Regions from separate parts of the Ensifer sp. YR511 genome, predicted to be linked through region 1. Evidence: predicted binding sites of a transcription regulator. Region 1 holds the regulator's gene; each other region holds the start of a gene.
What was found. Region 1 encodes LexA, which represses DNA repair genes until DNA is damaged. Its sites were predicted from a motif close to TGTTCNNNNTGTGTTCNG; they were not measured.
Positions count from the first base shown of each region.

Region 2: BLU15_RS03765 (ribonuclease T2 family protein) is a predicted target of LexA. The motif match lies at 4,595-4,612, and genes of this name have one in related genera.
Region 3: radA (DNA repair protein RadA) is a predicted target of LexA. The motif match lies at 4,461-4,478, and genes of this name have one in related genera.
Region 4: parE (DNA topoisomerase IV subunit B) is a predicted target of LexA. The motif match lies at 2,153-2,170, and genes of this name have one in related genera.

Region 1 is NZ_FNGR01000005.1:52,003-59,342, forward strand. Features, by position in the region: gene adhP (alcohol dehydrogenase AdhP) at 1-744, opposite strand, end outside; tRNA gene BLU15_RS11670 (tRNA-Ala) at 1,122-1,197, shown strand; gene BLU15_RS11680 (hypothetical protein) at 1,351-1,944, opposite strand; gene BLU15_RS11685 (hypothetical protein) at 2,071-2,703, opposite strand; gene BLU15_RS11690 (hypothetical protein) at 3,027-3,323, shown strand; gene lexA (transcriptional repressor LexA) at 3,560-4,282, shown strand; gene BLU15_RS11700 (hypothetical protein) at 4,371-4,712, opposite strand; tRNA gene BLU15_RS11705 (tRNA-Cys) at 4,910-4,983, opposite strand; gene BLU15_RS11710 (thermonuclease family protein) at 5,136-5,870, opposite strand; gene BLU15_RS11715 (hypothetical protein) at 6,093-6,386, opposite strand; tRNA gene BLU15_RS11720 (tRNA-Asn) at 6,546-6,620, shown strand; gene BLU15_RS11725 (cryptochrome/photolyase family protein) at 6,719-7,340, shown strand, end outside.
Region 2 is NZ_FNGR01000001.1:750,035-757,374, forward strand. Features, by position in the region: gene metF (methylenetetrahydrofolate reductase [NAD(P)H]) at 1-299, opposite strand, end outside; gene BLU15_RS03755 (ArsR/SmtB family transcription factor) at 302-1,321, opposite strand; gene ettA (energy-dependent translational throttle protein EttA) at 1,940-3,589, opposite strand; gene BLU15_RS03765 (ribonuclease T2 family protein) at 3,799-4,581, opposite strand; gene BLU15_RS03770 (alpha/beta fold hydrolase) at 4,768-5,703, shown strand; gene BLU15_RS03775 (DMT family transporter) at 5,715-6,668, shown strand; gene BLU15_RS03780 (thiamine pyrophosphate-binding protein) at 6,716-7,340, shown strand, end outside.
Region 3 is NZ_FNGR01000002.1:235,794-243,133, reverse strand. Features, by position in the region: gene BLU15_RS05665 (SDR family NAD(P)-dependent oxidoreductase) at 1-570, opposite strand, end outside; gene purF (amidophosphoribosyltransferase) at 583-2,070, opposite strand; gene BLU15_RS05655 (CvpA family protein) at 2,216-2,839, opposite strand; gene radA (DNA repair protein RadA) at 2,964-4,367, opposite strand; gene alr (alanine racemase) at 4,517-5,656, opposite strand; gene BLU15_RS05640 (AraC family transcriptional regulator) at 5,807-6,664, shown strand; partial or broken gene BLU15_RS05635 (AzlC family ABC transporter permease) at 6,821-7,340, shown strand, end outside.
Region 4 is NZ_FNGR01000005.1:292,982-300,321, forward strand. Features, by position in the region: gene BLU15_RS12835 (UbiA family prenyltransferase) at 1-1,029, opposite strand, end outside; gene BLU15_RS12840 (alpha/beta hydrolase) at 1,157-2,077, opposite strand; gene parE (DNA topoisomerase IV subunit B) at 2,290-4,350, shown strand; gene BLU15_RS12850 (GNAT family N-acetyltransferase) at 4,450-4,917, opposite strand; gene BLU15_RS12855 (hypothetical protein) at 5,138-5,551, shown strand; gene BLU15_RS12860 (SDR family oxidoreductase) at 5,567-6,586, opposite strand; gene BLU15_RS12865 (DUF2336 domain-containing protein) at 6,617-7,340, opposite strand, start outside.

The DNA of each region.
Region 1 (7,340 bases):
CATCGCTGCGGGCGAGACTGCAGTCACAAGCGCTCCATGCACGCCGCCGGTGGCCTTGATCACCTGCTCGACCGCATCCTTGGCCTTGCCGTTGACTGTCAGGTCGGCGCCCAATTGCTTTGCAAGTGCCAGCTTGTCGTCGAAGATGTCCGCCGCGACGACATGCATGCCCATCGCCTTTGCGTACTGCACGGCCATGTGGCCAAGCCCCCCGATGCCGGAGATGGCAACCCATTCACCGGGACGGACTTCCGTTTCCTTCAACCCCTTGTAAACGGTGACCCCGGCACACAGAACCGGCGCGGCAGGACCGAACTCCAGCCCATTGGGCAGGCTGCCGACGAAATCAGGATCCGCCAGGCCATATTCGGCGAACGTCCCGTTGACCGAGTATCCCGTGTTCGACTGGGCCGCACACAACGTCTCCCAACCGGTGCGGCAATGCGGACAGTAGCCGCAGGCGCTGTGAAGCCAGGGAACGCCGACCCTGTCGCCCTCTTTCACTCTTTTGACACCGGCGCCGACCGCCGAGACATAGCCGACCCCCTCGTGCCCGGGAATGAACGGTGGGCTGGGCTTCACCGGCCAGTCGCCATTTGCAGCATGGAGATCGGTATGGCAAACGCCCGTTGCTTCGTACTTCACGAGGATCTGTCCCGGCTGCGGCGTGGGCACCGCCACTTCTTCGATCGTCAGGGGCGCGCCGAATTGCCGAACGACGGCTGCCTTCATCGCCTGAGCCATTTGCCAATCCTCCTCCAATCGCCGGGCCACGGAGAGGTTTCTTATGGGAACAGTGGGCCGGCAGGGGCCTATCTCACATACGAAAATCGTGTAATTGGCTCGAGCATCATGGCGCTCACAGCCAGTGCCCGGACGTCATTTCCTGCTTGGCGTATACCGCCAACACTTCAACGTGGTTCACGTAGCGCCATCGTCAGGTTGCAGCGTAAACCCGCCGGCAGAGTTCGACAATGGGTGGAGTGCAGAAGCGGTTCAGAGACCGACCGCCTTCGGCGCCCGGCCGGATCGAACAACGCATATCGTGCAACGGCGTTCGAGCGGGCGCGCTGGCGCGCGTATTGACAGGATCGGCGCCGGTCGTGTTGACTGAATGCTACGGGGCCGTAGCTCAGTTGGGAGAGCGCCGCAATCGCACTGCGGAGGTCGAGGGTTCGACTCCCTTCGGCTCCACCAAAACGATCAGAAGGTGCCCGGTTGCCGAGGTATCGGAACAGCGGCTGATTTGTCATCAGCAGATCGCCAGTTCGAGTCTTTTCGGGGACACCACCATGCTAAGCCACCGTTCGGCCTTCGCGAAACGCTGCCCGATCCCGTGGCCACCTGTTTTCAGAGGCTGAACGGATCCCGCGCCGATCGCTTCTCGCTCGGTGCACTGAACGGGTCGGCTTTCTTCTCCTTGGACTTGCGGCCCTCGTCGGCGATAATCTCGTCGACCGCCCGCTGGCACTTCATCAGCTCGTCGGCCGCCGGGCCGGTGCCGCGCAGGCTGAGATTTGCGATGACGCGATCTTCAAACGCGATGGCCAAGGCCCGCTTGCGCACGAAGCCCGTCAGGAACTCGGCGTCGGTGACGTTCACGAACAGAAACTTTCCGCTCGCATCACCGGCAGCGGTCGCCGAAGCGCTCCAGGGATCGGTCTTGTCGAAGCGGAAGGTCAGGTCGTACTCTTTGCCGACCTCGAGCGACCTCCAGTCGTCGCTGGCGAAGCTCATATAGAGCGGCGACTCGGAGCCCTTGGGATAGAACCCAAGGCGCAAGGTGACCCCGCCGTCGAATACCGACGAGATGAAGCAGGAGCCCTCCATCGAGGTGTCGGAAGCAACGGTCCAGCCGTCGACATCCTTCCACTTGATGATTTCGGACTCCTCAGCCGCGGCCGATCCCGCGGCGATCAGACAGCTTACCAATCCGACCAGCAATCTACGCATGCAAAACCCCCGTTTGCCCGCATTTTGATAGGTCCCCGCATCGCTGTCGAGGGTGCCTAGCCGATCCCAGGCAATATTTTAGGAATATTCACCTCTCCGCGGCAAGCGGACTGCCCATCACATGGCGAAAGGATCTTTCGATGACTTGGTCTGGCCGCCGCCGGCAAAGGGATCGTTGTTCGGCGCATTGCCACCGGCGCCCGCAAAGGGATCGTTCGCCGCTCCCTGACCGCCATTCGGGATCAAGGCGCTCACCGCCTCCTGGCACTTGAACATCTCGCTTACCGCCTTCATCGAATCACGCAGGCTTAGGCTCGCGACGACGCGCCCCTCGAAGGCCAGCGCCAAGGTGTTCTTGCGAACGAATTCGGTAAAGAAGTCGGTGTTGGAAAAGTTGACGACAAGGGCCTTGGCGCCGGTCAGATCAACACCGAACGCAACGGCCGGCCACTGACGACCACGGTCGAGCTGCAAGGCAACATCGTATTCCCGCTGCGGCTCGATGGATTTCCATTCGGCATTGCCGATCGAAAGAAACGCCAGGTTCGTCGATCCCCGCGGATAAAAGCCGATACGAAGGATAGCGCCGGCGTCATAGCTCGTCGCCGCGTAACACGAGCCTCCCAGGGAAGGATCGGATCCCACCGTCCAGGCGTTGATCCGTTTCCAGATATTCGAACGCCCTTCTTCGGCAGACGCCGCTCCAGCCGTGAGCAACAGGCCGAGCACCACCAACGACAATCTATGCATGCAACCACCCCACTTTCCACGCAAAGTTATCTTTTTTTAGAGGCCTGTCGAGACGGCGAAGGCCCTTCCCCGCAGGGATTTTTGCGCGCCCCAGGCCCGATGCGAAAGCTGGCAGCTCCGATGCATTCTCCGCGCCGGTCCATGAAGAACGGCCGAGACGAGGTTGAGATGGAGCGGCTGGCGCAAATCAGCCACAGCCTGCGGGCAAAGAGCTGTTGAACATGGCAGAGTGATCGCCATGCTTGCTGGACTTCGGAACGAAAGCGCGGTTCACATCGTTTACCAACCCGTAGTCCCACCCCTTCATCAAGTGGACGATCACCGTGCTTGCCGCCCTGCTTCTCGCTTCGATAGTCGCATCGCCCAATATGCCTGACGTCAAGCTCAGTGCCGCGACGGTGGATGAACTCCAGACCGATTTCGAACGGGCCGTACCGTGCCATCAGATCGATGGACGCAATGTTTGGAAGGGCGCGCTCGCGTTCTACATCCAGTCCTTCGTTTATGACGGCGATACGCCCGTTGCGACCGATGCGGCCGACGCAGTGCTTCCGGAAGACAACAGCGCCGAGACGGTGAAGGAGTTCGAAGACGCCTGCTCGGCCTCGCAAGCGACTTAAGTCTCTCCGCGAAGAGAGCCGCGATTCGTTCGAATCACGCGCGCGACCGGCCTGCCCGGCGCTGTTTTGGGACGCAACCGTCGCCGAAAACCGCCCCGCTCCCGCAAAAGTGACCAATCGCCCCCCACAGAAGCAGCCAATTGCCTGAATTCACGGAATTTTAGGCACTTGCGGAACACATATGGAACAGATAGTGTCTGTTCTTGATTTGTTTCACGCCTCTGGAGCGACGTGCCATGCTGACCCGCAAGCAACAGGAATTGCTTCTGTTCATCCACGAACGCATGAAGGAGTCGGGCGTACCGCCGTCTTTCGATGAAATGAAGGATGCGCTCGACCTGGCGTCGAAGTCCGGCATTCACCGTTTGATCACGGCGCTCGAAGAGCGCGGGTTCATTCGCCGGTTGCCGAACCGGGCGCGCGCGCTCGAAGTCATCAAGCTTCCGGAAGCCTACGCCGCCGGCCAGCAACAGCCGCGCAGAGGCTTCTCGCCGAGCGTGATCGAGGGCAGCCTCGGAAAGCCGCCGGCCGCCGCTCCTGCCACGCCGAAGCCGGCGACGGTCGCCGAAAGCACGTCTGTTTCCGTCCCGGTGATGGGCCGCATCGCTGCCGGCGTGCCGATCTCGGCGATCCAGAACAACACCCATGACATTACCGTTCCGCTCGACATGATCGGCAGCGGCGAGCATTACGCCCTCGAAGTAAAGGGCGATTCGATGATCGAGGCCGGCATCTTCGATGGCGACACGGTGATCATCCGCAACGGCAACTCGGCCAATCCCGGCGACATCATCGTGGCGCTCGTGGACGACGAGGAAGCGACGCTGAAGCGCTTCCGTCGCAAGGGCGCGTCGATTGCGCTCGAAGCGGCCAACCCCGCCTACGAGACGCGCATTTTCGGACCGGATCGCGTGAAAATCCAGGGCAAGCTCGTCGGGCTGATCCGCCGCTACCATTGAATTCCAGGCAGAACGCCGAATCAAAAGAGCCTCGCCACTGAAAGTGGCGAGGCTCTTTCCATTTAAGGCGACCTGAAATCCAGATCGCTTATTCGTGGATCGTGTATTCGCCGAGTTCGCAGAGATCCTGCGTGTCCTCGGTCGTATCGAGGGCCGAGCCTTCCTCGAATTCGAATCGCATGTCGTATTTGCAGACGTCCCGCCCGTCGGCAATGGTGATCTCCATGCTCTCGCCGGGGTTCAGGACCTGCCGACCGAAAACATCGTCTTCCCATTCATTGACGCCGACCGGCGACGTATAGAAATTCGTCAGTACCGCGCCGGTGTTGTTCTTCAGCTGGAAAACCAGGTCGTCCGCGCGCGCCTCCATAGCGGTCGCCGCAAAACACGCCAACGCCGTCAGGATCAGTCTCTTTTTCATTGATGCCATTGCCTCCGTTCTTAATGTTGACGGACGCTACCGATGCGGTTGATCTCAGCGGAGTCATCGTTCCCCCTCTACCGAATTCACCGAAGCGATAAGATCCGACGGAGGCATAGGAGACGTGGCTTGCGCGGACGTGTCGCGAATTTTACCGCGCTGCCCTAAGGCAGAACGCCAAACCAAATTTAACGAGGTGAGATTTTTGGAGGCCTCGCCCGGAATTGAACCGGGGTACAAGGATTTGCAGTCCTCTGCGTCACCACTCCGCCACGAGGCCTCACAGCTCGGATAACCAAGCGTTGGCGCGGATTTAGAATGATTGCAGAAAAACCGCAAGAGGCATTTTCTGAAAAACGCGCCGTCGAATTGCAGGACGGATACTTTCCACAGAACGATCGACGATGTCCGCCGAGCGTCTCCCAGCTGATCTCAGCACCAGGGCGTCGGGCGCCCTTCCCACGGCCGCACGAGCCCCTCGGAAACGAGTACACGTCCAAGAGATTGGTCACCGCGGGTGACCAGGCGCAGTTTCTCGCCGGCCTTGGCATCTGATCGCCCTCCCGCCGAGATCAGCCTGAAGTCGCCTGCATTCAGCAATTCGCGCAGGCGCTGCTTGGCGTAGAAGCCGCGCGAACGCTCCTTGTCGCAGCTTGCCTGGCGGATTCGCGGTGCATCGACATCGGCGACGCGGATCGTCTCGCCATGGAAGACGAAGGTCGCGCCATCGATCACGCAGTTGTCGTTGCGAATGCCGCAAAAATAGAACTGATCGGTACGGATGGATGCCGTCTTCACCTCTTCATTCGGCCGCACGAGAGGGGTTGGCGGCGTGACGCCGACATTCACCGACGGCACCGGGGCGGCCAGGACAACCTTCGTCGCCGGGTTGGGCTTCGGATTTGGTTTGTGCCTATCCGCCTGCTGCGCAACGCGCTCCTGCGCTTCAGGAACCGCGCGCTGAGGCTTCGGCTTCGTTTCCGATCGCGATGCAAAGGCCATGACATCGGAAACCACCGGCCAGTGCCGCAACTCGGCGCGATGGTCGTGGGCCATGACGCCGCCAAGGGTGAGCGCTGCGGCCAGATACCACGGCGCCATGCCGCCCTGTTTGCTGGTGCTTCGGCCCGAACTGCGGCGTCGACGTTTCGTAGTGGCTTTGGCCATCGGTCCCCATCCTGATTCGAGACCGCATTATGCGTTTGATGGGTTGCCGAAAAGTTTTCGAGGGCACCCCAACAGAGGGGAAGACCGCGAGGAACCGGTCATTCGCCTGCGCGGCCACGGCCCTTGTTGAGAGATTCGGAATTGCTACGGGACGGCCGCGAGGAACCGAAAACTGCCGACCGCCCTGCCCTCGACAACAAGATCGTTAAATCGGCGTCCGCCTCAGGAGCCGTTCGAGGAGTTGGCCTTCCCGCGCCAGCGCGCCCACCAGACGGCCAGACGACGACGGCGGCGGCGAACCGAGGGAATGTCGTGGGAAAGCACGATCAGGCCCAACGGTATCATCCAGAAGCCCAGCACGGGCAAGAAACCGAGAAAACCACAAAACACCAGCAGCGAACCCAGCAGGATCCGCAGCAGGGGCGAGTCGGGCAACGCGATACGCCATTTTCCCAGCACGACTTGTCGTGTTTGCGGATCAATGCCGAAATGCGTCTGCTTCCTGTTTTTATTCATCATTCCCTATCCGGCGTGTTTTCCCACAATTGGGGACTTCTCCACAGCCTCGCAACGGAACTTGTCATTTTTTTTGAAAAAAGCGCTTGGCAAATCAGAAAAGCATGCGTATTAGCAGCCTCACTTCTGAAGCGCACAGCACAACAGCGGCGCGGATGATCCCTGGTAGCTCAGCGGTAGAGCATTCGACTGTTAATCGACAGGTCGCCGGTTCGAATCCGGCCCGGGGAGCCACTTTCTAAAAGAGCCATTTGCAGCGATGCGAATGGCTTTTTTTCATTTTGCACCTATGTTCTCCAAGTGATCAATCCCCAACCCCCCGATGGTTCTTTATGACAAAGGCCGCGGCGCCGCCCATCATCGTCTGGTTCCGCAAGGATCTCCGCCTGGCCGACAATCGCGCCCTCTCGGCTGCCGCCGGCGAGGCAGCCGTCATTCCCCTCTATATTCGCGAACCCGCCGACAGCGGCAACGGTCCGCTCGGGGCGGCGCAGGCGTGGTGGCTGCACCATTCGCTCGAGGCCTTGGGCGCAAGTCTCGCGCGGCACGCTTCTCGCCTCGTTCTTCGATCAGGCGCGCCGCTTGACGTGATTGTCGAGATTGCGCGCGCAAGCGGTGCGGAGCGCATCTACTGGAACCGGCGCTACGACCCGAACGGCATCGCCACGGATACCGCGCTCAAGAAGGCGCTGGCCGAGCGGGGAATCATCGCGGAGAGCTTTGCAGGACAATTGCTGCATGAGCCCATGCGGCTGCTGACGACGACGGGCGGCCCCTACCGCGTGTTCACGCCGTTCTGGCGCGCGCTCGAACTGAAAAACGAGCCAGCACCGCCGATCGACCGGCCGCACCATATCGCAGCCCCGGGAGCATGGCCGCGATCGGAACGCCTTGACGACTGGTCGCTGCTGCCGACGAAACCGGACTGGGCGGCGACATTCAGCGAGGTCTGGA
Region 2 (7,340 bases), on a different contig from region 1:
CTGAGGTACTCGTCAATCACCGCATCGACCTCCGCCTTCGGCGCGCCGACGCAGGTCAGGTGCGCGGCGGTATTGGCAAAGCCGCTTTCCGCGATCAATCGCCTGACCGTCGTCAGCGAACGCGCCTTGGTCGAGCCGCCGGCGCCGTAGGTGACGGTGATGAAGGCCGGACCGAAGACCGAAAGGTCGTCTGCCGTCTGGAAGAGCTGCGCTTCCATCTCGTCGGTCTTGGGCGGGAAATATTCGAAGGAGAGCCGGAGATTGCCGCGTTCGGCCGGGTAAAGCGTCTGTGCCGTCATTATTATACTCCCCCCGCCTGGACACGCGGCCGTGGCGTTTCATTCTCGTTCACGGCCCGCCGATCACGCGCGAGCCAGATCGTCACCGTCAATTTTCCATCATTCGCCCCCTCAGGCGAAAGATCCGTGGTCTTCTCGAGCACAAGGCCAGCCTTCGCCAGCCAATCGGCCATCGCCTGATGCGAGAAGCCGAGGCGCGCATGGGCGTGCTCGTCGCGCAGATGCTCAAGCCCGTGCGGCGCGAAGTCGATGATGACCAGCCGTCCACCCGGCATCAGCATGCGCGCGGCTTCCGCGATCGCGGCTTCCGGCTCTTCGAGGAAATGCAGCACCTGGTGAATGGTGACGAGGTCGAAGGTCTGGCCGTCGAGCGGCAGGTTGAAGATGTCCCCATGGCGGATCGACGCCTTGGTGATGCCGGCGCGATCGAGATTGGAGCGCGCCACCGCAAGCATGTCGCGGCTGGCGTCGACACCGATACCACGACGATAGAGGCCCTCGAACAGCTGCAGGATGCGGCCTGTGCCGGTGCCGAGATCGAGCAAGCTTTCGACCGGCTCGTCGCCCACCATTTCGCGCAGCTTCGCCTCGACGTCACGCTCGCTGACATGCAGGCGGCGAAGCTCGTCCCAGCCGGCGGCGTTGCGGCTGAAATAGGCCTGCGCCTTCTCCGAGCGCGCCTTCTTCAAGGTGGTGAGCCGGGCTGCATCACGCGCCAACACCGCGTCGTCGACGGAGGCGGAGGCCAGCATCGCCCGCACGAGCCCGACCCGGGCACCGTCCTGACGGAGGCGGAAATAGGCCCAGGCGCCCTCCTGGTAGCGGTCGATCAGCTCGACCTCCGCCAGCAGCTTCAGATGCCTGGAAATGCGTGGCTGCGATTGACCGAGAATTTCGGTAAGATCGGTGACGGTCAGATCGCCGGCGGCGAGAAGCGCGACGAGACGCATGCGGGTCGGCTCGCCCGCCGCCTTCAGCACGTCCACCAACGCATCCAGACCCAGTTCTCTCTGCAGAGCCATAGCGATCCCCATCAACACATAAAGATATGTTTATGTGATTTGCGGTGGTGACGCAAGCGGATTTGCGCGGAGAGGCCAAACAATGGCGCCGGCGGAACAGATGCGTGTGTATGGACGCCATGCGCCACAAACGATGTCTCACAAACGATGTCTCGGGCGGCACGTCAGAAGACCTGCGAAGGCCCCTCTAATAGGCCGACTTCACGACCCGAATGAGGGCAGCCCCACCCAACCGAGACAAACCCGGCGCCCTTCCCGGTGTTGGGACGCCACCCTATCCGCGTCTCTGCCGCCCCAGGCACGCGTCATCCGCCAGCCCATCTCGCCGCAGCGATAGACAAACCTGCAAACGCCCGTTCGCGCCCGCCATCGGGACGGCAACCGCAGAGCTGATCGCTACGCCGACCCCTGGAGCGTCCCGCACGTTCATCCCCCGCGCGGGCACAGCGATAAACAGACCCTGGCGCGCAACCGAGCGACAGCTGGTCTTCGCCTCAGGTCAGGAGACAAAGGAAAACGGGCGAAGCCTGCGCCTCGCCCGTTCCTAGAACAAATGTTGCAGCGCCCGCTTCAACGGACGCAGCAAGGTCCAGCGCCGCGATATGGCGGCGGCTGAAATCAGCGCGTCAGGCGCTTGTAGGTGACGCGCTTCGGGTTGACCGAGTCCGGGCCGAGGCGGCGGATCTTGTCCTTCTCGTAGTCTTCGAAGTTGCCTTCAAACCACTCGACCTGGCTGTCTCCTTCAAAGGCGAGGATGTGCGTGGCAAGGCGGTCGAGGAACATGCGGTCGTGGCTGATGATAACGGCGCAACCGGCGAAGTTTTCGAGCGCGATTTCGAGCGCTGCCAGCGTCTCGGTGTCGAGGTCGTTGGTCGGTTCGTCGAGCAGCAGCACGTTGCCGCCGTTCTTCAGCATCTTGGCGAGGTGAACGCGGTTGCGCTGACCGCCCGAGAGGTTGCCGACCTTCTGCTGCTGGTCGCCGCCCTTGAAGTTGAAGGTCGAGCAATAGGCGCGCGAGTTCATCTCGTGCTTGCCGAGCTTGATGACTTCAGCACCGCCGGAGATTTCTTCCCAGACGGTCTTGTTGCCGTCGAGCGCGTCGCGGCTCTGGTCGACATAGCCGAGGTGCACGGTATCACCGATGCGGATCGAGCCGCTGTCGGGCTGTTCCTGGCCGGTGATCATGCGGAAGAGCGTCGTCTTACCGGCGCCGTTAGGGCCGATGATGCCGACGATGCCGCCCGGCGGCAGCTTCAGCGACAGGCCGTCGATCAACAGGCGATCGCCATAGCCCTTGGTGACGCCTTCCATCTCGATGACCACCTGGCCGAGACGTTCGCCGACCGGGATGATGATCTGCGCGTCGCCGGGACGCTGGTTTTCCGCCGCGTTGACCAGTTCGTCATAGGAGCGGATACGCGCCTTGGACTTGGCCTGACGAGCCTTGGGGCTGGATGCAATCCATTCCTGTTCGCGAGCGATCGCCTTCTGGCGGGACGCCTCTTCGCGACCTTCCTGCTGCATGCGCTTGGCCTTCGCAACCAGGTAGGCCGAGTAGTTGCCCTCGTAGGGAATGCTGCGGCCGCGGTCGAGCTCGAGGATCCAGCCGGTGACGTTGTCGAGGAAGTAACGGTCGTGGGTGATCATCAGCACGGCGCCCGGATACTCGCGCAGGTGCTTTTCGAGCCAGGCGATCGTCTCGGCGTCGAGGTGGTTGGTCGGTTCGTCGAGGAGCAGCAGGTCCGGCTGCGAGAGCAGCAGCTTGCAGAGCGCGACACGACGCTTTTCACCGCCCGACAGGTTGGTGACTTCCGCGTCGCCCGGCGGGCAGCGCAGCGCTTCCATGGCCATTTCGACCTGACTTTCCAGATCCCAGAGGTTCTGGCTGTCGATGATATCCTGGAGCTTGGCGCCCTCTTCCGCCGTCTCGTCGGAATAGTTCATCATCAGTTCGTTGTAGCGGTCGACGATCGCCTTCTTCTTGGCGACGCCTTCCATGGCGTTTTCAAGCACCGTCTTCGTCGGATCGAGCTGCGGCTCCTGCGGCAGGTATCCGACGGTCGCACCTTCGGCCACCCAGGCCTCGCCGGTGAATTCCTTGTCGAGGCCGGCCATGATGCGCAGAACCGTCGACTTACCGGCGCCGTTCGGGCCGAGGATACCGATCTTGGCATCCGGGTAGAACGACAGATGAACGTTCTCGAGAACCTTCTTCGCGCCGTAGGACTTATTAAGCCCGGCCATATGGTAGATGAACTGACGTGCCATGAGGGAATGCTCCGCAGGGATAAGGAAATTTGCCCGCTATGTAGGCGAATTATAGGAAGGGGGCAATGATCAAAGGCATCCGCCCCCGCCCTATCCCAAAACGAACATCCCCATCGGAACGCCCGGCAGGCTCTCCCGGAAGGCGCCTAAAGCCGGCGCGGTCAAGGCCGCACCATAAGGTGCTGCCATGGCCGACCGGGCGAAACGCCCTACCCGCGACCGGCAGTATCGGCGATACCCTTGGCGCATTTGAACTCGGTCGTGCCTGCGGCCTGGATCAGCGGCCCGAGGCTCGCAGCCTTCATGACATCGCCCGTGAGCCCGATCGTCAGCCCGGTGATGATGCTGCGGCCTTGCACGGTCTGGCAGCGCATGCGCACCCGGTCGCCGGCTCCAGCGCCAAAACTCTGGTCGAAGGCCTGCTTGATCGCCGCCTCATCGAGTTCCGCACCCACACGCTGGCGGAAAAGTGCCCCGACCGCCGAGCGGTTGAGCTCTTCCAGCATGCGCAGCTGTACCGAGAAATAGTCGTCGACCGAGCCGCTCTGGCAGATGCCGCTTCGCAGCCACTGGTGCCGGTCGAGACCGGATTGCACCCCGGGCATGGCGATAAGCAGCCGCGCCGCGGTGTCGTCGGCCATGGCAAGCTTCGGCAGCTCTAGCCAGCTGCCCTTGCGGTCGGTTGCCCGCGCTTCTGCCGCGACCCCGCAATAGCTCTTGCGCAGCGGCCACAGGCCATGCAGCGAGAGGTTGGTGGCATCGAAGCGTTCCGCCGTCTGGCTCTCGCATTCCTTGCGTTGCGGCCGCGTCTCGCAGAAACCTGGCTGCCAGCTGACCGCCAGTACGTAGTCGGTGCGGCTGGTTGAACTCGCCGGCGGAGCACCCTTGGATGCGTCTTCACCGGCAGCAAAGGCGCCGGAACCAAGCAACAGCGTCAGCGCTGCCAGGATGCCCGCCACAGAACCTGATATCGCTTTACAAAAACGGACCATGATATCCTCCCGCAAAAACAAAACGGGAACAAATATCGCCCAAAACGGGAAAATTGCAACCCCTAATGTAATGCACCGTCAAATCGCTTGTGACCTCATGCGCAACGATCAACAAGCGGCGATTGCCTTTGCCACGCAAATCGATTTGAAATCTCAAAGGTCTGTCGATTGCTTCCGGGAGTAGAGATGTTCGGGCAGGTGAAGACGCATCAGAGCCCGACCGGTGCCAGCTTGAGCTGGCGGCATTTTCCGGCAACCACAGAAGCCCGCGGCATCCTTCTCGTCAGCCATGGCCTTGCCGAGCATTCCGGCCGATATGCCCGCTTTGCCGAGGCGATGGCCGGCCACGGCTTCCATGTCTATGCCCACGACCATCGCGGCCACGGCGCGACGCAGGCGCCTGACGCCCAGCTTGGGATGTTCGCAAGCCGCGACGGCCTCGACAAGATATTCGCGGACATCCGGGCAGTGCGGGAGATTGCGACCACCGCCCATCCGGGCTTGCCGGTCATCCTCTTCGGCCATTCCATGGGTGGACTGATCGCGCTCAATGCCGCCGAAACCGATCCCGGCCTCTACGATGCGCTTGCCGTCTGGAACTCCAACTTCCGGCCGGGCCTTGCCGGCCGTGGCGGACAGGTGATCCTGAAGATCGAAAAGGCGCTCAAAGGGTCTGACGTGCCGAGCCCGCTTCTGACCAAGCTCACCTTCGGCATGTGGGGCGGCGCCATCAAGGATCGCAAGACCGATCTCGACTGGCTGTCGCGCGACGATGCCGAGGTCGCCAAATATGCCGCCGACCCGCTCTGCGGCTTCGATGCGACGGTCTCGCTCTGGCTCGATCTTTTCCGCCTGTCCTTCGATGGCGCCCGGCCCGACCGGCTGGCGCGGCTCCGGAAAAACCTGCCCATTCATCTCGTCGGCGGCAGCGCTGACCCGTCGACCGAGATGGGCAACGCCGTCCGCTGGCTTGGCACGAAGATGAAAGCCGCCGGTCTCAGCGACGTTAGCGTCACCGTCTATGACGGCATGCGCCACGAAACACTGAACGAACTCGGCCGGGACGAGGCGACGGCCGACTTTGCCGCCTGGTGCCTGCGCGCCGTCGCAGGGCGGCGCTGACCGGAAATATCATGGCCGACATGTCGCTTCCTAAGATCGCCGCCGACCACAACCGCATCTCCTTCGGGCTGACGCTGATGGTGATCTCGGTGCTTCTGTCGCCGCTGATCGACATCTTCGCCAAGCTCGCGATCGCCACCGTTCCCTCGGCCGAAATCACCGCCGTGCGCTTTCTGCTGCAGGTCGTCTTCATCCTGCCGATCGTGCTCTTCCGCGGCAGCCTGTTTGATCTCACCTGGAAGAAGACCGGGCTGCACGCGTTGCGCGGCGGTCTGCTGGTCGTGACCATGCTCTCCTTCATTACCACGCTGAAGGTCATGGAAGTCGCCGACGCGATCGCGATCTTCTTCGTCGAGCCGATCATCCTCACGATCCTTGGCAGCATCTTCCTGAAGGAGACGATCGGCTGGCGGCGCTACACCGCCTGCGGCGTCGGCTTCTTCGGCGCGCTGCTCGTCATCCAGCCGAGCATGCAGGAGGTCGGCTGGATCGCCCTTCTGCCTGTTGTGGCCGCCTTTGGCCTTGCCGTTTTCCTGCTCGTCACCCGCATGGTCGCGCAAAATGAGGACCCCTGGTCGATGCAGTTTCACGCCGGCGTCTGGGGCGCGCTCTTCTGTCTCGTGCTGCTTTATTTCGGCGAAGGCACCGGTTCCGGCATCTTCGATCCGGTCTGGCCAGAAGGGTACACCTGGTATTACCTGCTCGGCGTCGGCGTCACCGCCACCATTTCAGGCGTGCTCGGCGTCTATGCCTATCGCGCCGCCCCGGCCTCGGTGCTGGCGCCGCTGCAGTATCTCGAAATCGTTTCGGCCACGATCTTCGGCTGGCTCGTCTTCGGCGACCTGCCCGACGCGCTGAAGTGGTTCGGCATCGCCATCATCATCGGCTCCGGCCTCTACATCATCTGGCGCGAGCGCCGCGTGCACAAGGACACGAGCGTCGCTCCGGTGTCGCCAGCCATCTGACAACAAAGCCATCTGAAAACAAAAGAAAGACCATCGGGAGGAATATCATGAAAACTGGAGGTCAGCTCATCGTTGACGCGCTCGTCGCCAACGGGGTGAAGCGCATCGCCTGCGTGCCGGGGGAAAGCTATCTCGCCGTGCTCGACGCGCTCTACGACACCGACATCGACGTGCTCGTCTGCCGCCAGGAAGGCGGGGCCGCGATGATGGCGGATGCCTGGGGGCGGCTGACCGGCGAGCCCGGCATCTGCATGGTGACCCGCGGCCCTGGCGCGACCAACGCTTCCGCCGGCCTCCATGTCGCCAAGCAGGATTCGATCCCGATGATCCTCTTCATCGGCCAGGTGCAGAGCGAAGCGCGCGAGCGCGAGGCCTTCCAGGAGATCGAATACCGCCGCGCCTTCACCGAGGTCGCCAAATGGGTGGGCGAGATCGACGATCCCGCCCGCATTCCGGAATTCGTCACCCGCGCCTTCGCGGTCGCCACGTCCGGCCGCCCCGGCCCTGTCGTGCTGACGCTCCCCGAGGACATGCTGACCCGCAGCGCCGAGGCGCCCGCCGCCAAACCCTACCAGCCGGTCGAGGGTCATCCAGGTCCGGCGCAGATGAAGCGGCTCGGCGAAATGCTGAGCAACGCCAAGCGCCCGATCGCCGTCCTCGGCGGCACTCGCT
Region 3 (7,340 bases), on a different contig from region 1:
GGTGGCGCCGGGGTCGACCGAGAGGATGCGCAGCGGCAGGCGCTGCGTCTCGCCGGCCCAGGTACGGGCCAGAGCCTCGACGGCAGCCTTCGAAGCGGAGTAGGGCCCCCAGAAGGGCTTGCACTTGTGTGCAGCGCTCGACGACAGGATCAGCGCACGGCCGGCATCCGACTTGATCAGCAGCGGCTCGAGCGAACGGATCAGCCGCCAGGTGGCGTTGACGTTGATGTTCATCACCTTGTCGAACACCTTCGCCTCGACATGCCCGATCGGCGAGATCGTGCCAAGCACGCCGGCATTGGCAACGAGGATGTCGAGCTTACCCCAGCGTTCGTTGATCGCGCCACCGAGCTTGTCGATCGCCGGCATGTCGGCAAGGTCGAAGGGCACCAGCGTCGCCGAGCCGCCCGCCGCCTTGATCGCGTCGTCGAGTTCTTCGAGACCGCCGACGGTGCGGGCGCAGGCAACCACATGGGCACCGGCCTTGGCCAGTTCGAGAGCGGTGAAATAGCCGATACCGCGCGATGCGCCGGTGACCACGGCCACCCGGCCTTTGAGATCGATCGTCATTTTTCTGTCTGATTATCCGTTGCTGGCGAGAACCGAGAGTTTGCGGACATTGCTGGCGCCTTCCTGGTCGAGAAGGCGGGTCGGATAGTCCCCGGTGAAATAGTGGTCGGTGAACTGCGGCGACTTCGGATCGCGCTTTTCGCCGCCGACCGCCTCATAAAGACCGTCGATCGACAGGAACTCGAGCGAGTCCGCGCCGATGTAGCGGCACATGGAGGCGAGGTCCGCATGCTGGTTGGCGAGCAGCTTGTCGCGGTCCGGCGTGTCGATGCCGTAGAAGTCCGGATGGAAGATCATCGGGCTCGCGACGCGCACATGCACTTCGCGCGCACCGGCCTCGCGCATCATCTGCACGATCTTTACCGACGTCGTGCCGCGCACGATCGAATCATCGACGAGGATGATGCGTTTGCCCTCGATCATCGCGCGATTGGCGGAATGCTTGAGCTTGACGCCGAAGGCGCGGATCTGCTGCGTCGGCTCGATGAAGGTGCGGCCGACATAGTGGTTGCGGATGATACCGTATTCGAAGGGGATGCCACTCTGCTGGGCATAGCCGAGGGCGGCCGGCGTGCCGCCGTCCGGCACGGGAACCACGACGTCGGCCTCGACCGGCGCTTCCTTGGCGAGGTTGATGCCCATGTTCTTGCGCGACACATAGATGCTGCGGCCGCCGACGACCGAGTCCGGCCGGGCGAAGTAGACATACTCGAACAGGCAAAGACGCTCGGGCTGCGAAACCTCCGGCTTGCGCGCGTCGATGGTGATCGAACCGTCGGGCTGGATCTCGCAGATGATGACTTCGCCGTTCTCGACGTCGCGGACATAGGTCGCGCCGATGATGTCGAGTGCGCAGGTCTCGGAGCAGAAGATCGGCTTGCCGTCGAGTTCGCCCATCACGAGCGGACGGATGCCGATCGGATCACGTGCGGCGATCAGCTTCGTGCGCGTCATCGCCAGCATCGAATAGCCGCCTTCCATCTGGCGGATGGCATCGATGAAGCGGTCGGAAGAGGACGCCTGCTTGGAACGGGCGATCAGGTGCAGCACGACTTCGGTGTCGGACGTCGACTGACAGATGGCGCCGTCGGCGATCAGCTGCCGGCGAAGCGTGAGGCCGTTGGTGAAATTGCCGTTATGGGCGACCGCAATGCCACCGACTTCGAGTTCGGCAAAGAGCGGCTGCACGTTGCGCAGCGCCACTTCGCCCGTCGTCGAGTAGCGGGTGTGGCCGATCGACATGAAGCCCGGCAGTTTCGCCAGCGTCGCCGGATCCGTGTAGTGGTCGCCGACGAGGCCCATGCGCTTCTCGGTGCAGAACTGCTTGCCGTCAAAGGTGACGATGCCGGCTGCTTCCTGGCCGCGATGCTGGAGCGCATGAAGGCCCAGCGCCGTCAGCGCCGCCGCGTCCGAGTGCCCCAGTATGCCGAAGACGCCGCACTCTTCGTGCAGCTCATCGCCTTCGAGTTCATCGTGGATTTCGATGGATCTATCGGTCATCACAGTCGCCTTTGCTCCGTACCGGTGCGCATATCGTGATCAGGCCCGCCGTCTTCAAGCAATCTTAGCTGAAAACGGCTGCAAGCGTTATTCCCCAAAAGGACAAAGCCCGCGGGGCGGGCTTTGTCGGCAAATCGTTCCTGTCTCAGCCGTTGGTGGCCGGGGCGTCGTCGGCGGGCGCCTGGTCCGGCGTCGTCGCAGGTGCCTGGCCGGGCGTCGTTGCCGGCGCTTCGCCTTCGCCTTCGCCGGTTGTGTCCTTGCCGCGCAGGCGATCGAGAATGGTGGCGTCGGCTTCTTCGGGCAAAAGCGCGATCAGCTTGTTGCCGAGATTGTCGAGCAGCGGCTTCGACTTGGCCTGGGTGACCCAAGTCGGCTGCTGCTGCGGAGCGACGAGCCAGTTGAAGAACAGCATGGCGACGACGACCAAAAGGATGCCGCGGGCAGCGCCGAACAGGAAGCCGAGCGTGCGGTCGAGCGCGCCGATGCGGCTGTCGATGATGAAATCGGCGATCCGCATGGTGATGAAGGAGATGATGATCAGCGCGATCAGGAAGATCACCGCCGCCGATCCGATCATCGCGACCGTGTCGCTGTTGGTATACTGCTTCGCGTAGGGCAGGAGATGCGGGTAGAGGAAGTAGGCGGCAGCCGCCGCACCCACCCAGCTCGCGACCGAAAGCACCTCGCGCGAGAAGCCTCGAACCATGGCCAGGATTGCGGAAAACAGGGCGACGCCGAGAACGATACCGTCGAGAATTGTAATGGGCATTTTGTCCTTACTCCGGACCCGGTTCGTCCGGGTCTCCTCAAGCCTATCCGCCATCGGCCCTGAGTTCAGGGCATTTGCAGCCTGTTTGCGGCCCTTAAAGGGCGGCCTGCGGCATCCGCATCTTTCAGTCTTCGTCCTCCACCGGTCTCAGCGCGTTTCGCGACCCCGCGATGCGCGCCACCAGATCGGGCAGGCTTTCCATCTCGCTCCAGCGGCCATTGCCGTTTTTCGGCAGTTCGGTCGAAGCGGACGGCAGGACCGCCTGGGAGAACCCGAGCTTCTCGGCTTCCTTAAGGCGTTGTGCGGTATGCGCAACCGGCCGGATGGCACCCGACAAGCTGACTTCGCCGAAATAGACGCAATCCGCCGGAAGGGCAAGCCCGGCAAGCGATGAAACCAGTGCGGAAGCCACAGCTAGATCGGCCGCCGGCTCGGAAATGCGGTAGCCACCGGCGATGTTGAGATAGACGTCGTGCTGGCCGAGCCGCACGCCGCAATGGGCTTCCAGCACGGCAAGGATCATCGAGAGCCGTGCGGAATCCCAGCCGACGATGGCGCGTCTCGGCGTGCCGAGCGAAGTCGGGGCGACCAGCGCCTGCACTTCGACGAGAACCGGGCGGGTGCCTTCCATGCCGGCAAAGACGGCGGCGCCCGGCGATTTCTCGTTGCGTTCGCCGAGAAACAGTTCCGACGGGTTGGCGACCTCGCGCAGGCCCTTGTCCGACATTTCGAACACGCCGATCTCGTCCGTCGGGCCGAAGCGGTTCTTGACGGTGCGCAGGATACGATAGTGATGGCCGCGGTCGCCTTCGAAATAGAGCACGGCGTCGACCATATGCTCGACGACGCGCGGACCGGCGATCTGGCCCTCCTTGGTCACATGGCCGACGAGCACGACGGCGGTTCCCGTCTGCTTGGCAAAGCGGATCATCGCCTGCACGCCGGTGCGAACCTGGGTCACCGTGCCCGGCGCGGAATCGACGATGTCGCTCCAGAGCGTCTGGATCGAATCGATGATCACGAGATCCGGGCGCTTGCCTTCCGACAGCGTCGCCAGAATGTCCTCGACGTTGGTCTCAGCAGCGAGCAGCACATCGCTGTCGGCAGCCCCCAGCCGCTGGGCGCGAAGACGCACCTGCGCCACAGCCTCTTCGCCCGAGACATAGATGACGCGATGCTTGCGGCGCGAGAGCGCTGCCGCTGCCTGCATCAGCACCGTCGACTTGCCGATACCGGGATCGCCGCCGACGAGCAGCGCCGATCCGCGCACGAAGCCGCCTCCGGTCACCCGGTCGAGTTCCGAGATGCCTGTCTGGATGCGTGGCGCGTCTTCGATCTCGCCCGAGAGCGTGGTGAGCGCCACCGGGCGTCCCTTCTTCGGCGCGCGCGACGGACCGCCGCCGATGCCCGCCGTCGGGTCGTCCTCGATGATCGTGTTCCACTCGCCGCAGCCTTCGCATTTTCCCACCCAGCGAGTGTGGATCGTGCCGCAGTTCTGGCAGATGAATTGGGTACGCGCTTTCGCCATCGGCATCGACTTTCGGAATGTGAGACCGCCTACGTCGCGAGGGGACGTCGGCGGCAAAGAATCACCTGTATCGTCACATAATGCCGCAAAGTGCGGAACAAAAGGTGAATTTCTGCAAGAATGACCGAAAAATGAGCTGAAGGAGCGCGTCAGACGCTGTCGATATAGTGCCTGATATAGCGGCGGCCGAGGCTGGTCAGCATCTCGTAGCCGATCGTCCCTCCGGCGCGCGCGACATCGTCGATGGCGATGTGCCGGCCGAAGAGCTCGATGTAATCACCCGGTCGTACCGCGCTTTCAGGAAGGTCCGTGACGTCGAAGAGACTGAGGTCCATGGTGACGCGCCCGACATGCGGGACCTTCTGGCCGTGCAGGAAACCGAAGGCCCCTGATGGCGTTGCCTGCCTGAGCGTGACGCCGCCGCCGGACACGGAACGGTGATAGCCATCGGCATATCCCACAGCCACCGTGGCGATGCGACTGTCGCGGTCGAAGCGGGCAGAGGCGCCATAGCTCGCGGTGCCGCCGGCGGCCACGTCGCGCACCTGGATGATCCGTGCTTCGGCGGTCACCACCGGCTTCATCGGGTTGGGGATGTCGTTCACCGCCTCGCCGCCATAGACGGCGATGCCCGGCCGGGTCAGGTCGAAATGATAGTCGGGCCCGAGGAAGACGCCGCCGGAGTTGGCAAGGCTCGCATCGACCCCTTCATAGGCAGTCGACACCTCATGGAAGCGACGGAGTTGAAGGCCATTCAGCCGATGGTCCGGATCGTCGGCGCTGACGAGATGGCTCATGATCAGCACCGGCGAAAAGCTTGCCGGCCGCGCCGGGTCTGTCGCAAGCGCAACGGCCTGCTCGACCGTAAGGCCGAGCCGGTTCATGCCGGTATCCACATGCAGCACGCAAGGGTGGTCGCCACGCTCGGAAAGGGCGGCCATGAACACCGCCAGCTGCTCGTCCGAGTTGATGACCGGCACCAGATCGTTGTCGAAGAACAGCGCCTCGTTGCCCGGCCACATCCCGGCGAGAATGTAGATCCGGCCGTCCGGTGCAAGCGGACGGAGTGCTGCGCCTTCCTCGGCATTGGCGACAAAGAAATCGCGGGCGCCGGCCGCATAGAGGGCAGGGGCCGCCTGCGCGATGCCGATGCCATAGGCATCCGCCTTGAGGACGGCTGCGGCACGCGCCTTGCCGGAGCGCTTGTTCATGGCCCGCCAGTTGTCGACAAGCGCGCCAAGATCGATCGTGAGCCGGTTGGAAGCGGAAAGGAAGTCTGGAGGAAGCATGCCGGGCACTCTGCGTGGATGATCCAGGATCAATACAGCCAAGCGCAGAGCGTCGCAAATATTCCCCTGTCGTAGCGCCCTCGCGGATGGACCAGGCAAACGAGCACTTTTGTGCAAGACGCAGCCGCGCAGGCGCACTATGGTTTTGCCATGCAGACAATTTCGCAGGAAGAAGCCATCGATGTCATGCCGATAGAGGGCGCCGAGCGCACGCGCTTCTGGCGGGATTCCCGCTTCATGGGCATGGAATGTCTGACGGCGACCTTCATCACCCATGAATTTGCGCCGCACGCGCACGAAACCTTCAGCATCGGCGCCATCGAGGCCGGCTCGCAGATCAGCAAGATCAAGGGCGAGCGTTCGGAGGCCGGCCCCGGATACTTTTATCTGATCAATCCCGACGAAATTCACGACGGTCATCCGGGCGGCAGCGGCTATCGCTATCGCATGGTCTATCCGAGCGCCGAACTGCTGGTGAGCATCATCGAGGATGTCACCGGACGCGCTTTCAAGGGCACGCCATCCTTCTCCAAGCGTGTTTTGCAGGCGCCGGACCTGGCTCTTTCCTTCCATCAGGCCCACCGCACGCTCGAAGTGTCGGGGGCGACGCTCGAGGCGGAGGAAAAAATGTTCGCGGTGCTTGCCGCGATGTTCGAGCGCCACGGCAGCACGATCATCACGCCGATCGAAACGCGCGAGCAATCGGCCGTTCACCGGGCGCGCGACTTCCTGGCGGAAAACTATGCCGAGGACATCGGGCTCGAGGAACTGGCGAAGGTCGCCGGCCTCAGCCGCGCCCACCTCATCCGCGCGTTCCGCAAGGAGTTCCACATCACCCCGCATGCGTTCCTGACCGACAAGCGCGTGCGGGCGGCAAAGACACTGCTGCGGCACGGCTGGTCGGCGGTGGACGCAGCCTATCAATGCGGTTTTGCCGACCAGGCGCATTTCAGCCGTCATTTCAAGGCGCGCACCGGCGTCACCCCTGGGGCCTTCCGCGCCGGCTGATCACTTTCGTTCAAGACGATCCGCAGCCCGAGTCCTAGAACACTCGGGCAATTGCGATCGCGCGCCTGTGTGGAAGGGCGGCGCATCGCGCGAATGGAGACGTGGACGTTGCAGGAAAGAAGTGCGTTCCAGGAATTTCGGGCCGCGGCCGTTGCTATGACGCCGCTGATCGTCGCGGTCATGCCGGTCGGCCTCGTGTTCGGTGCGGTGGCGGCGAGCAAGGGACTTGCGCCGGCCGAGGTGGCGCTGATGAGCGCGCTGGTCTTTGCCGGCGGGTCCCAGTTCGTCGCGATGGATATCTGGACGCATCCGGCGTCCTGGGCGGCGCTTGGCTTTTCGGCACTGCTCGTCAACATCCGCCATGTGCTGATGAGCGCTTCGATCGGCGGCAAGCTCGACAGTTTCTCCGGCCCGGCGCGCTATGCCTCGATGCTGCTTCTGGCCGACGAGATCTGGGCCATGGCCGAGATGCGGGCGAGCAACGGCAAGCTGACGCCTGCCTGGTATGCGGGCCTTGCGGTGCCTTTCTACTGCCTTTGGGTGCTGACGAGCCTTGCGGGCGCGTTGCTTGGGGCATTCCTGGGCGATCCGAAGGTTACCGGCCTCGACTTTGCGTTCCCGCCGTCTTCATCGTGCTGGTCATGGGGTTCTGGAAAGGACGGGAGACGGGTGCCGT
Region 4 (7,340 bases), 240 kb from region 1:
GGACAGTTCCGTGCCGGTCGCGGCCGCACCAGCGACGATGCGTGTGGTGTAGAGGCCGGCGAGCGTGAACACGTCGACGAGCAGCTTGCGCTTCAGCACGAAGGTATAGGCCGTCGTCGCGCAGGCGTAGAAGGCGAGCACCCCGGCAAACTTCCAGGGCAACAGAAGGGTCAGCGCCACGGACGCGATGATGAGGCAGCCTGCAAGCACCAGCGCTGTCGGCACGGACATCTGGCCGCTCGCGAGCGGCCGGTAACGTTTCTTCGCATGGCGGCGATCGTTGGCAAGGTCCGAGAGATCGTTGATGACGTAGACGGCGGATGCGAGGAAGCTGAAGGCAAAGAAGGCGATGATGACGCTGACGATCGCATCGAAATGCAGCACCTCGTGGTTGAGGATCATCGGCACGCCGATGAGCACGTTTTTCGCCCATTGATGCACGCGGATCGACTTCAGCGGCGCAAGCGCGCTGACCTTGCCGGTATCGAGCCGTTCGGCATCATGGTTGCGACGCCATTTTTCCGCGGCCGCATCGGGCGAGACCACGATCGCGCGGCGTGCCACCTCAAAGACGGCGATATCGTCACGGCTGTTGCCCATGTAGTCGAAGGCGCCGTCGCCGTACCGCTCTACCAGCGCCCGGCGCTTGTTGCTGCTCGTCAGGTTGAGCGCGTCGGTCGAATGCATGACCGAGGAGAACATGCCGACATGGGCGGCAATGTCGTTTGCAACGGACGGTGCTGCGCCGGTCACGAGCACGAGTTCGCGCCCGCTCTTCTTTTCCTCCATGAGCCGGTCGATGACGGCCTGCCGATAAGGCCAGTCTTCCGCACGGCGGCCGGATCTAAGGGCCACTTCGTGCTTCAGCCGTGCCTTACCTTTTGCCAGCCAGACCAGCATCGGAAACAGCATGAGCGGATTGCGCAACAGAATGATCGCAGCACCTTCCCACAGCGTGTCGGCGGCCAGCAAAGTGCCGTCCAGATCCACACACAGCGGTATGTGCCGTGTCTCGGTGCGCGCGTCCATGAAGTCCATCCCAGCCATAGTTGCCGGCATCATGGCGCCTTCAACTTTCCAGAGTGGAAACGCGGGAAGAAGCGCTGCCTGGAAATTGCCGTGCTGGTTAACAAATGCCGAGTAGGAAGGAGTGGCCTTAGCGGCTGCCGATCCAGTTCAGGGCATCGCTCCAATCGGTCATGCGAACAGGCGTTCCATGCGATCCGGTCTCAAACAGCACGAAGCGCGTCGGATAGCCTTTCGACTTGAGCGCGGTGTAAAGCGCCTTCTGGCTTTCGGCCGGGTAAACGCTGTCGCGGCTGCCATGGCTGAAAAAGATCGGCAGTTTCGCTTTGAAGGCAGCGCTCTTCGAAAAATCGGGATCACTGACGCCGCCCATGACCATCATGCCGGAGAGTGCTGCGACGGCGGAGGCGTCGCGCGAGACACCCCAGCAGATGAAGCTTCCCATCGAGGCGCAGGCGAGCACGACCGGACGGCCTCCGGAACGTTCGGACGCGTATCGAACCAGGCCGGCGATATCGGCGGCACCTGCCGTATCGAAGGAGCGGACGCTCGGGGCGTAATAGACGCCGCCATTGGCGACGGCGAGGTTCTTCAGCCGGTTGAAGTTTCCACCGAAGGAAAAGTCGTTGGCACCGAGCCGACGGTCGCCGCCGCGGCCATGGATGAAGATGACCGAGAAGCTGGCGCCGCGATCGGGGCCGACACGGGTCACGTCGAGCGCGCGGCCACCGATATCGAGCGTTTCATTGACCTGCTCGTTCTTCACGCCAAGCGACACATAGGCGCGCTTCACCCGGCGTTCCGGGATTTCGTCGCGTTCGTTGATATCCCGCAGTTCCTGGTAGTCGACCGTCAGGTCGTCACCACCATCCTCCTGGTCGAGCACCTTGGCATAGGAGAACAGATCGTCCTTGTAGGGCTTGAGCGTCTGCGCCTCTGCCGGCGAGGCGGCAATTGCCAAGGCTAGGGCGAACAGGCAGGCACGAAACGGAAAAACAACTGTGGACACGGCCAAATGACGGGCTCCCTCTTTCGCCGCAAGCCTTGCCATTGGCCGCACCGCAAAGCAACACTTGGCCCGAAACACGGCCGTTCGTGCGAAAAATCATCGGCGGCCGGCGCCAGAAATTCTCCTTTTGTTCGCGTATCCTGTGAGAGTCTGGCAGAATTCAGGTGATTCGACCGCCGGGGGATGGCGGCAGAGCCTGGGGCTTGCTATGGCCTCTGGCATTCCCGAACGACAGGAACGATCCGAACGGCCCCATGGACGACAACAGCGACCTCTTCTCAATGCCCGAGCAACCGAAGGCCGTACAGCCGAGCGCCAAGCCGGCCGTGGCTGCAGCCCCCATCGCGCGCGAAGAGCCGCGCCCTGCCCCGAAAGGCAGCGATGGCAGCGATTACGATGCGTCGGCGATCGAGGTGCTCGAGGGCCTTGAGCCGGTCCGTCGTCGTCCGGGCATGTATATCGGCGGCACCGACGAGAAGGCGCTGCACCATCTCTTTGCCGAAGTCATCGACAACTCGATGGACGAAGCGGTCGCCGGCCATGCGAACTTCATCGAGGTCCATCTCGACGCGGACGGGTTCCTGACAGTCACCGACAACGGCCGCGGCATCCCGGTCGAAAACCATCCGAAATTCCCCGGCAAGTCGACGCTCGAAGTCGTCATGACGGTGCTCCATGCCGGCGGCAAGTTCGATGGCAAGGCCTACGAGACCTCGGGCGGTTTGCACGGCGTCGGCGTTTCCGTCGTCAACGCACTCTCCGACGCGCTCGAAGTCGAGGTCGCCCGCAATCGCAAGCTCTATCGCCAGCGCTTCTCCCGAGGCATTCCGCAGGGCGGGCTCGAGGAACTCGGCGACGTGCACAATCGCCGCGGCACGCGCGTCCGCTTCCATCCGGACCCGGATATTTTCGGACCGCACGCGCATTTCGAGCCCGGCCGGCTTTTCCGCATGGCGCGCTCGAAAGCCTATCTCTTCGGTGGCGTCGAGATCCGCTGGTCCTGCGATCCGTCATTGCTGCAGGAAGGTTCGGAGATCCCGGACAAGGCCGTCTTTCACTTCCCTGGCGGCCTGAAGGACTATCTGGCGGCGACGCTCGGCAAGGAATTCACCGTTACCCGCGAGATCTTTGCCGGCAAATCGGAGAAGGCCAACGGTCACGGTTCGCTCGAATGGGCGGTCACCTGGTATGGCGGCGACCAGCAGGTTCATTCCTACTGCAACACCATTCCGACGCCTGAGGGCGGTACGCACGAGGCGGGCTTCCGCATCGCGCTGACCAAGGGACTGAAGAACTATGCCGAGCTGAAGCAGAACAAGCGTGCAGCGCTCATCACCACGGATGACGTGATGATCTCGGCCGCCGGCATGCTGTCCGTGTTCATCCGCGAACCGGAATTCGTCGGCCAGACCAAGGACAAGCTAGCGACAGTCGAAGCACAACGCATCGTCGAAAATGCGCTGCGTGACCCCTTCGACCACTACCTTACCGACAATCCGGCCGAGGCCGACAAGCTGCTCGACTGGGTGGTCGAGCGCGCCGAGGAGCGCGTGCGCCGGCGCAAGGAAAAGGAAGTCAACCGCAAGACGGCCGTGCGCAAGCTGCGCCTGCCCGGCAAGCTTGCCGACTGCTCGCAGAACACCGCTGAAGGCGCCGAACTCTTCATCGTCGAAGGGGACTCGGCGGGCGGCTCGGCGAAGCAGGCGCGCAACCGCGCCAACCAGGCGATCCTGCCCTTGCGCGGCAAGATCCTCAACGTGGCGAGCGCTGGTCGAGAAAAGCTCGGCGCCAACCAGCAGATTGCCGACCTCATCCAGGCGCTTGGCTGCGGCACCCGCAGCAAGTACCGGGAAGAGGATCTGCGCTACGAGCGCATCGTCGTCATGACCGACGCCGACGTCGACGGCGCGCATATCGCCTCGCTGCTGATCACCTTCTTCTACCAGGAGATGCCCGAACTGATCCGCGGCGGTCACCTCTATCTCGCCGTGCCGCCGCTCTATCGCATCAGCCAGGGCGCAAGGACGCTCTATGCCCGCGACGACGCGCACCGCGAGGAGCTGATGCGCACCGAGTTTGCCGGTCGCGGCAAGGTCGAGATCGGCCGCTTCAAAGGTCTCGGTGAGATGCTGCCGGCGCAGCTCAAGGAAACGACAATGGATCCGAAGTTCCGCACGCTGCTCAAGGTCGAGATCGACGATGTCGATTTCGAGGGCACGCGCGAAGCGGTCGACAACCTGATGGGCACGAAGGCGGATGCCCGCTTCCGCTTCATCCAGGAGCGCGCTGTCTTTGCGGACAACCTGGACATCTGAGCCGGCTTTCTGCCGGCAAGCAGGATCACAATAATCCATACAGAAACGGCGGCTCACAGGCCGCCGTTTCTGTATTCAGGGTTTGAAGGCCGCTCGAGCTTACGCAACGTGAACGGGCTTCTCCATGAAGAGGCTCAGCGGATCCGGCTGATACCCCCCGAACGGCGGGCGCTCGACGTAGCCGGCCGCCTTGTAAAGGCCTATCGCTTCGGGCTGATAGATGCCTGTTTCGAGGCGGATTGCCACCAGTCCGAGTTGCGCCGCGCGCACCTCCAGCGCCTGCAGCAACAACTTACCGACCCTCAGCCCCCTCGCCTCGGGATCGACGAACATGCGCTTGATTTCCGCAGTCCCGTCACCGGCATCAACCAGGGCGCAGCAGCCGATGGTATCGCCGCCACGCCGTGCGACGAAGAACGATACCTCCGGCTTTTCCAGGTTCGACAGATCGACCATGTGATTGCTCTCGGCGGGGTAGAGCGAGGCGGCGTAGGCGTCAGAGAGTTCCAGGAGACGCAGAACTTCAGCTTGGCGCGGCGTCTCCTGGGCTATGATTACGGCAGGCAATCGGTCGTCCTTTTCATTCAGGCATGGTTTTGCGCCAAACTACCGCCGGCCTACGCCCGGACCAATACGTCAAATGGCGCAGGCTCGTATGCCTCCCCATCAATCCGCCTAACAGGCTGAAACAATTTGTTCCGCGCTGCCGGCAGCATCGCCCTATTTCGAGGAGAATCATGCAGGCATAGGTTGATCCACCACAACCTGCAAAGACGATGGGAATGCGATGCAAGCGGCGCTGATAGTCATGACCATTCTCGGCTGCGACCACGACGTCAGCCAATGCCAGTACATCTCGACGGTCAACGGCAGTTGGCCATCGATCGCGCAGTGCGACACGGCTTCGAACGCGCAACTGCCGAAGTTTTCCAATGCGAACTATCCGGTCGTCGTTGCGGTATGCGAGAGCTCGGCGCCCAGCGTCGCCGAAATCCCCGCGCCGCCACCGGGCGCCCAGCAGAACCAGGCGCTGCCCGTTCCGGCAGCGGAGCCGGAACCCGAGCAAGGATTGCCGAAACGCACGCTGGCTTTCCTGTCGGGCGCCATCCCCGATCGGGAGAAGCTGAAGACCATCGTCACGAAGCCGGTGCGCTATGTCGAAGATGGCTATTCCTGGGTCGCGCGCCGCTTTACCGACTGACGCGCCAAGCACGCCTCAGACGAGGCCGGCCGAAATCAGGCTGTTCGCCGAGGCCACGACGGCCTCTTCGGCAGAGCGCGGCTGCCACCCGAGAACACGGCGCGCCTTTTCGTTGGAAATGCGGGGGTCATGCCCGAGTTCGCGCACGATGAGGCGCAGGCCCGCATCGAAGGGGGCGGCAAGCCCTGCCAGCCAATTGGGCAGCACGAACCTCGGAAGCCTGCCCGCATGTTCAGGGAACCTGCGCCGGAGGATGGCCGTGATATCCGCAAGGGAAAGCGCCTCTCCCGCAATCAGGAAACGCTCGCCTGCCGCTGCGGCGACGCTTAAGGCCTGCACATGCGCATCCGCCACGTCGCGGACGTCGACAACCGGCACGGCGAACTTCGGCAAGGCGGGATAGTTCCCCTTGAGCAGGCTGCGCACCACGGCGACGGATGTGCCGATCTCATGGCCAAGAACCGGCCCGAGGACCATTCCGGGATTGATGACCACAAGCTCCAGGCCGCTGTCAGCCGCATAGTCCCAGGCCGCGCGTTCGGCGAAGGTCTTGGAGCGGTAGTAGGGTGTCGCAAGCGATGACTGCGGATCGGTCCAATCGTCCTCCGTAAACGGCGCGCGCCCTGCCCCGTAGATGACCGCGGCGACCGACGACGTGAGCACGACGCGTTTGGCACCGGCCGCATGGGCTGCCCTGAGCACACGCAGCGTGCCGTCACGGGCCGGCCCGATCAGGTCATCTTCATTGGCAGGCAAGCGAGCCGGAAATGGCGAGGCGGTGTGGACGACGTAGGAAACCTCGGCAAAGGCCTCAGCCCAGCCCCGCTCCTTCAGGAGATCCGCCTCTCCAAACGTCAGGCGCGCGGCATCCGTACCACCGGCCGCGCGAATGGATCGCTCGATCTCCTCGGCGCGCCCGAGCGCGCGAACCGTGCCGTGCACAGGATAACCTTCGCGCAGCAAGGCGAGCGCGACGTGCCGTCCGACAAAACCGCCGATTCCGGTCACGGCAACGGTCGCGGTCCTCGCGTTCATGGGTCCATTCCTCGCTAAAGCGGGTCGCGATCAGGCGGCCTGGCGTGCGGCAAGTTCCGCGTAGTCACGGGCCGACTGGCGTTCCTCGGCGAATGCCAGGCGCTCGAGCAGATCGATCATCGCTGCGTCGGTCGGCGATGTTGCCCGTCCACGTCGCAGGCGCACGAGCAGTTCTGCCGAGACCGTCGCGTGGCCGCCGATTGAACCCGGCCCGTCCTGACGCCACAGGAGGACCGCTGTCGCAAACGTCTCGCTGACGTCGCGGCCGAGCCCGGCGCTTTCGAACAGGGCACGGATCGAGTGGACGCGCCCACCGGACAGGATGGAACGCACGCGTTTTTCGCTGACGCCGGAGAGGTCGACGATTGCGGCCGAGAAAAACTCTGCACGGCCGGTCACGAGCGCATGCAGCAGGAAGGCGGGCGTCAGGCGGCCGGTCTCGCGCAGATGCGTGACGAGGTCCGGCAGCTCCTCGACGGCCGTCGTTCCAACCATGCCGACGGCGGCGATATCGCAGGCTTCGCGGGTGACCCGCTGCACGCGACCTTCTCCAATCGTCACCTGTACGAGGCCGAAGGCGGCAAGTGCTGCACCGACTTCTTCGACAAGCGCGTGGCGGGCGGCACTCGGCAGGTCGTTGCGCGCAAGAAGCAGGTCACGAACCGAAGCCGAATGGCCAAGACGCTCGGCAATGCGCTTCAGCGAACGGCGCGACAGACGAGCGCCGGGGTTTTCGAGCAGGATCAGCATTTCG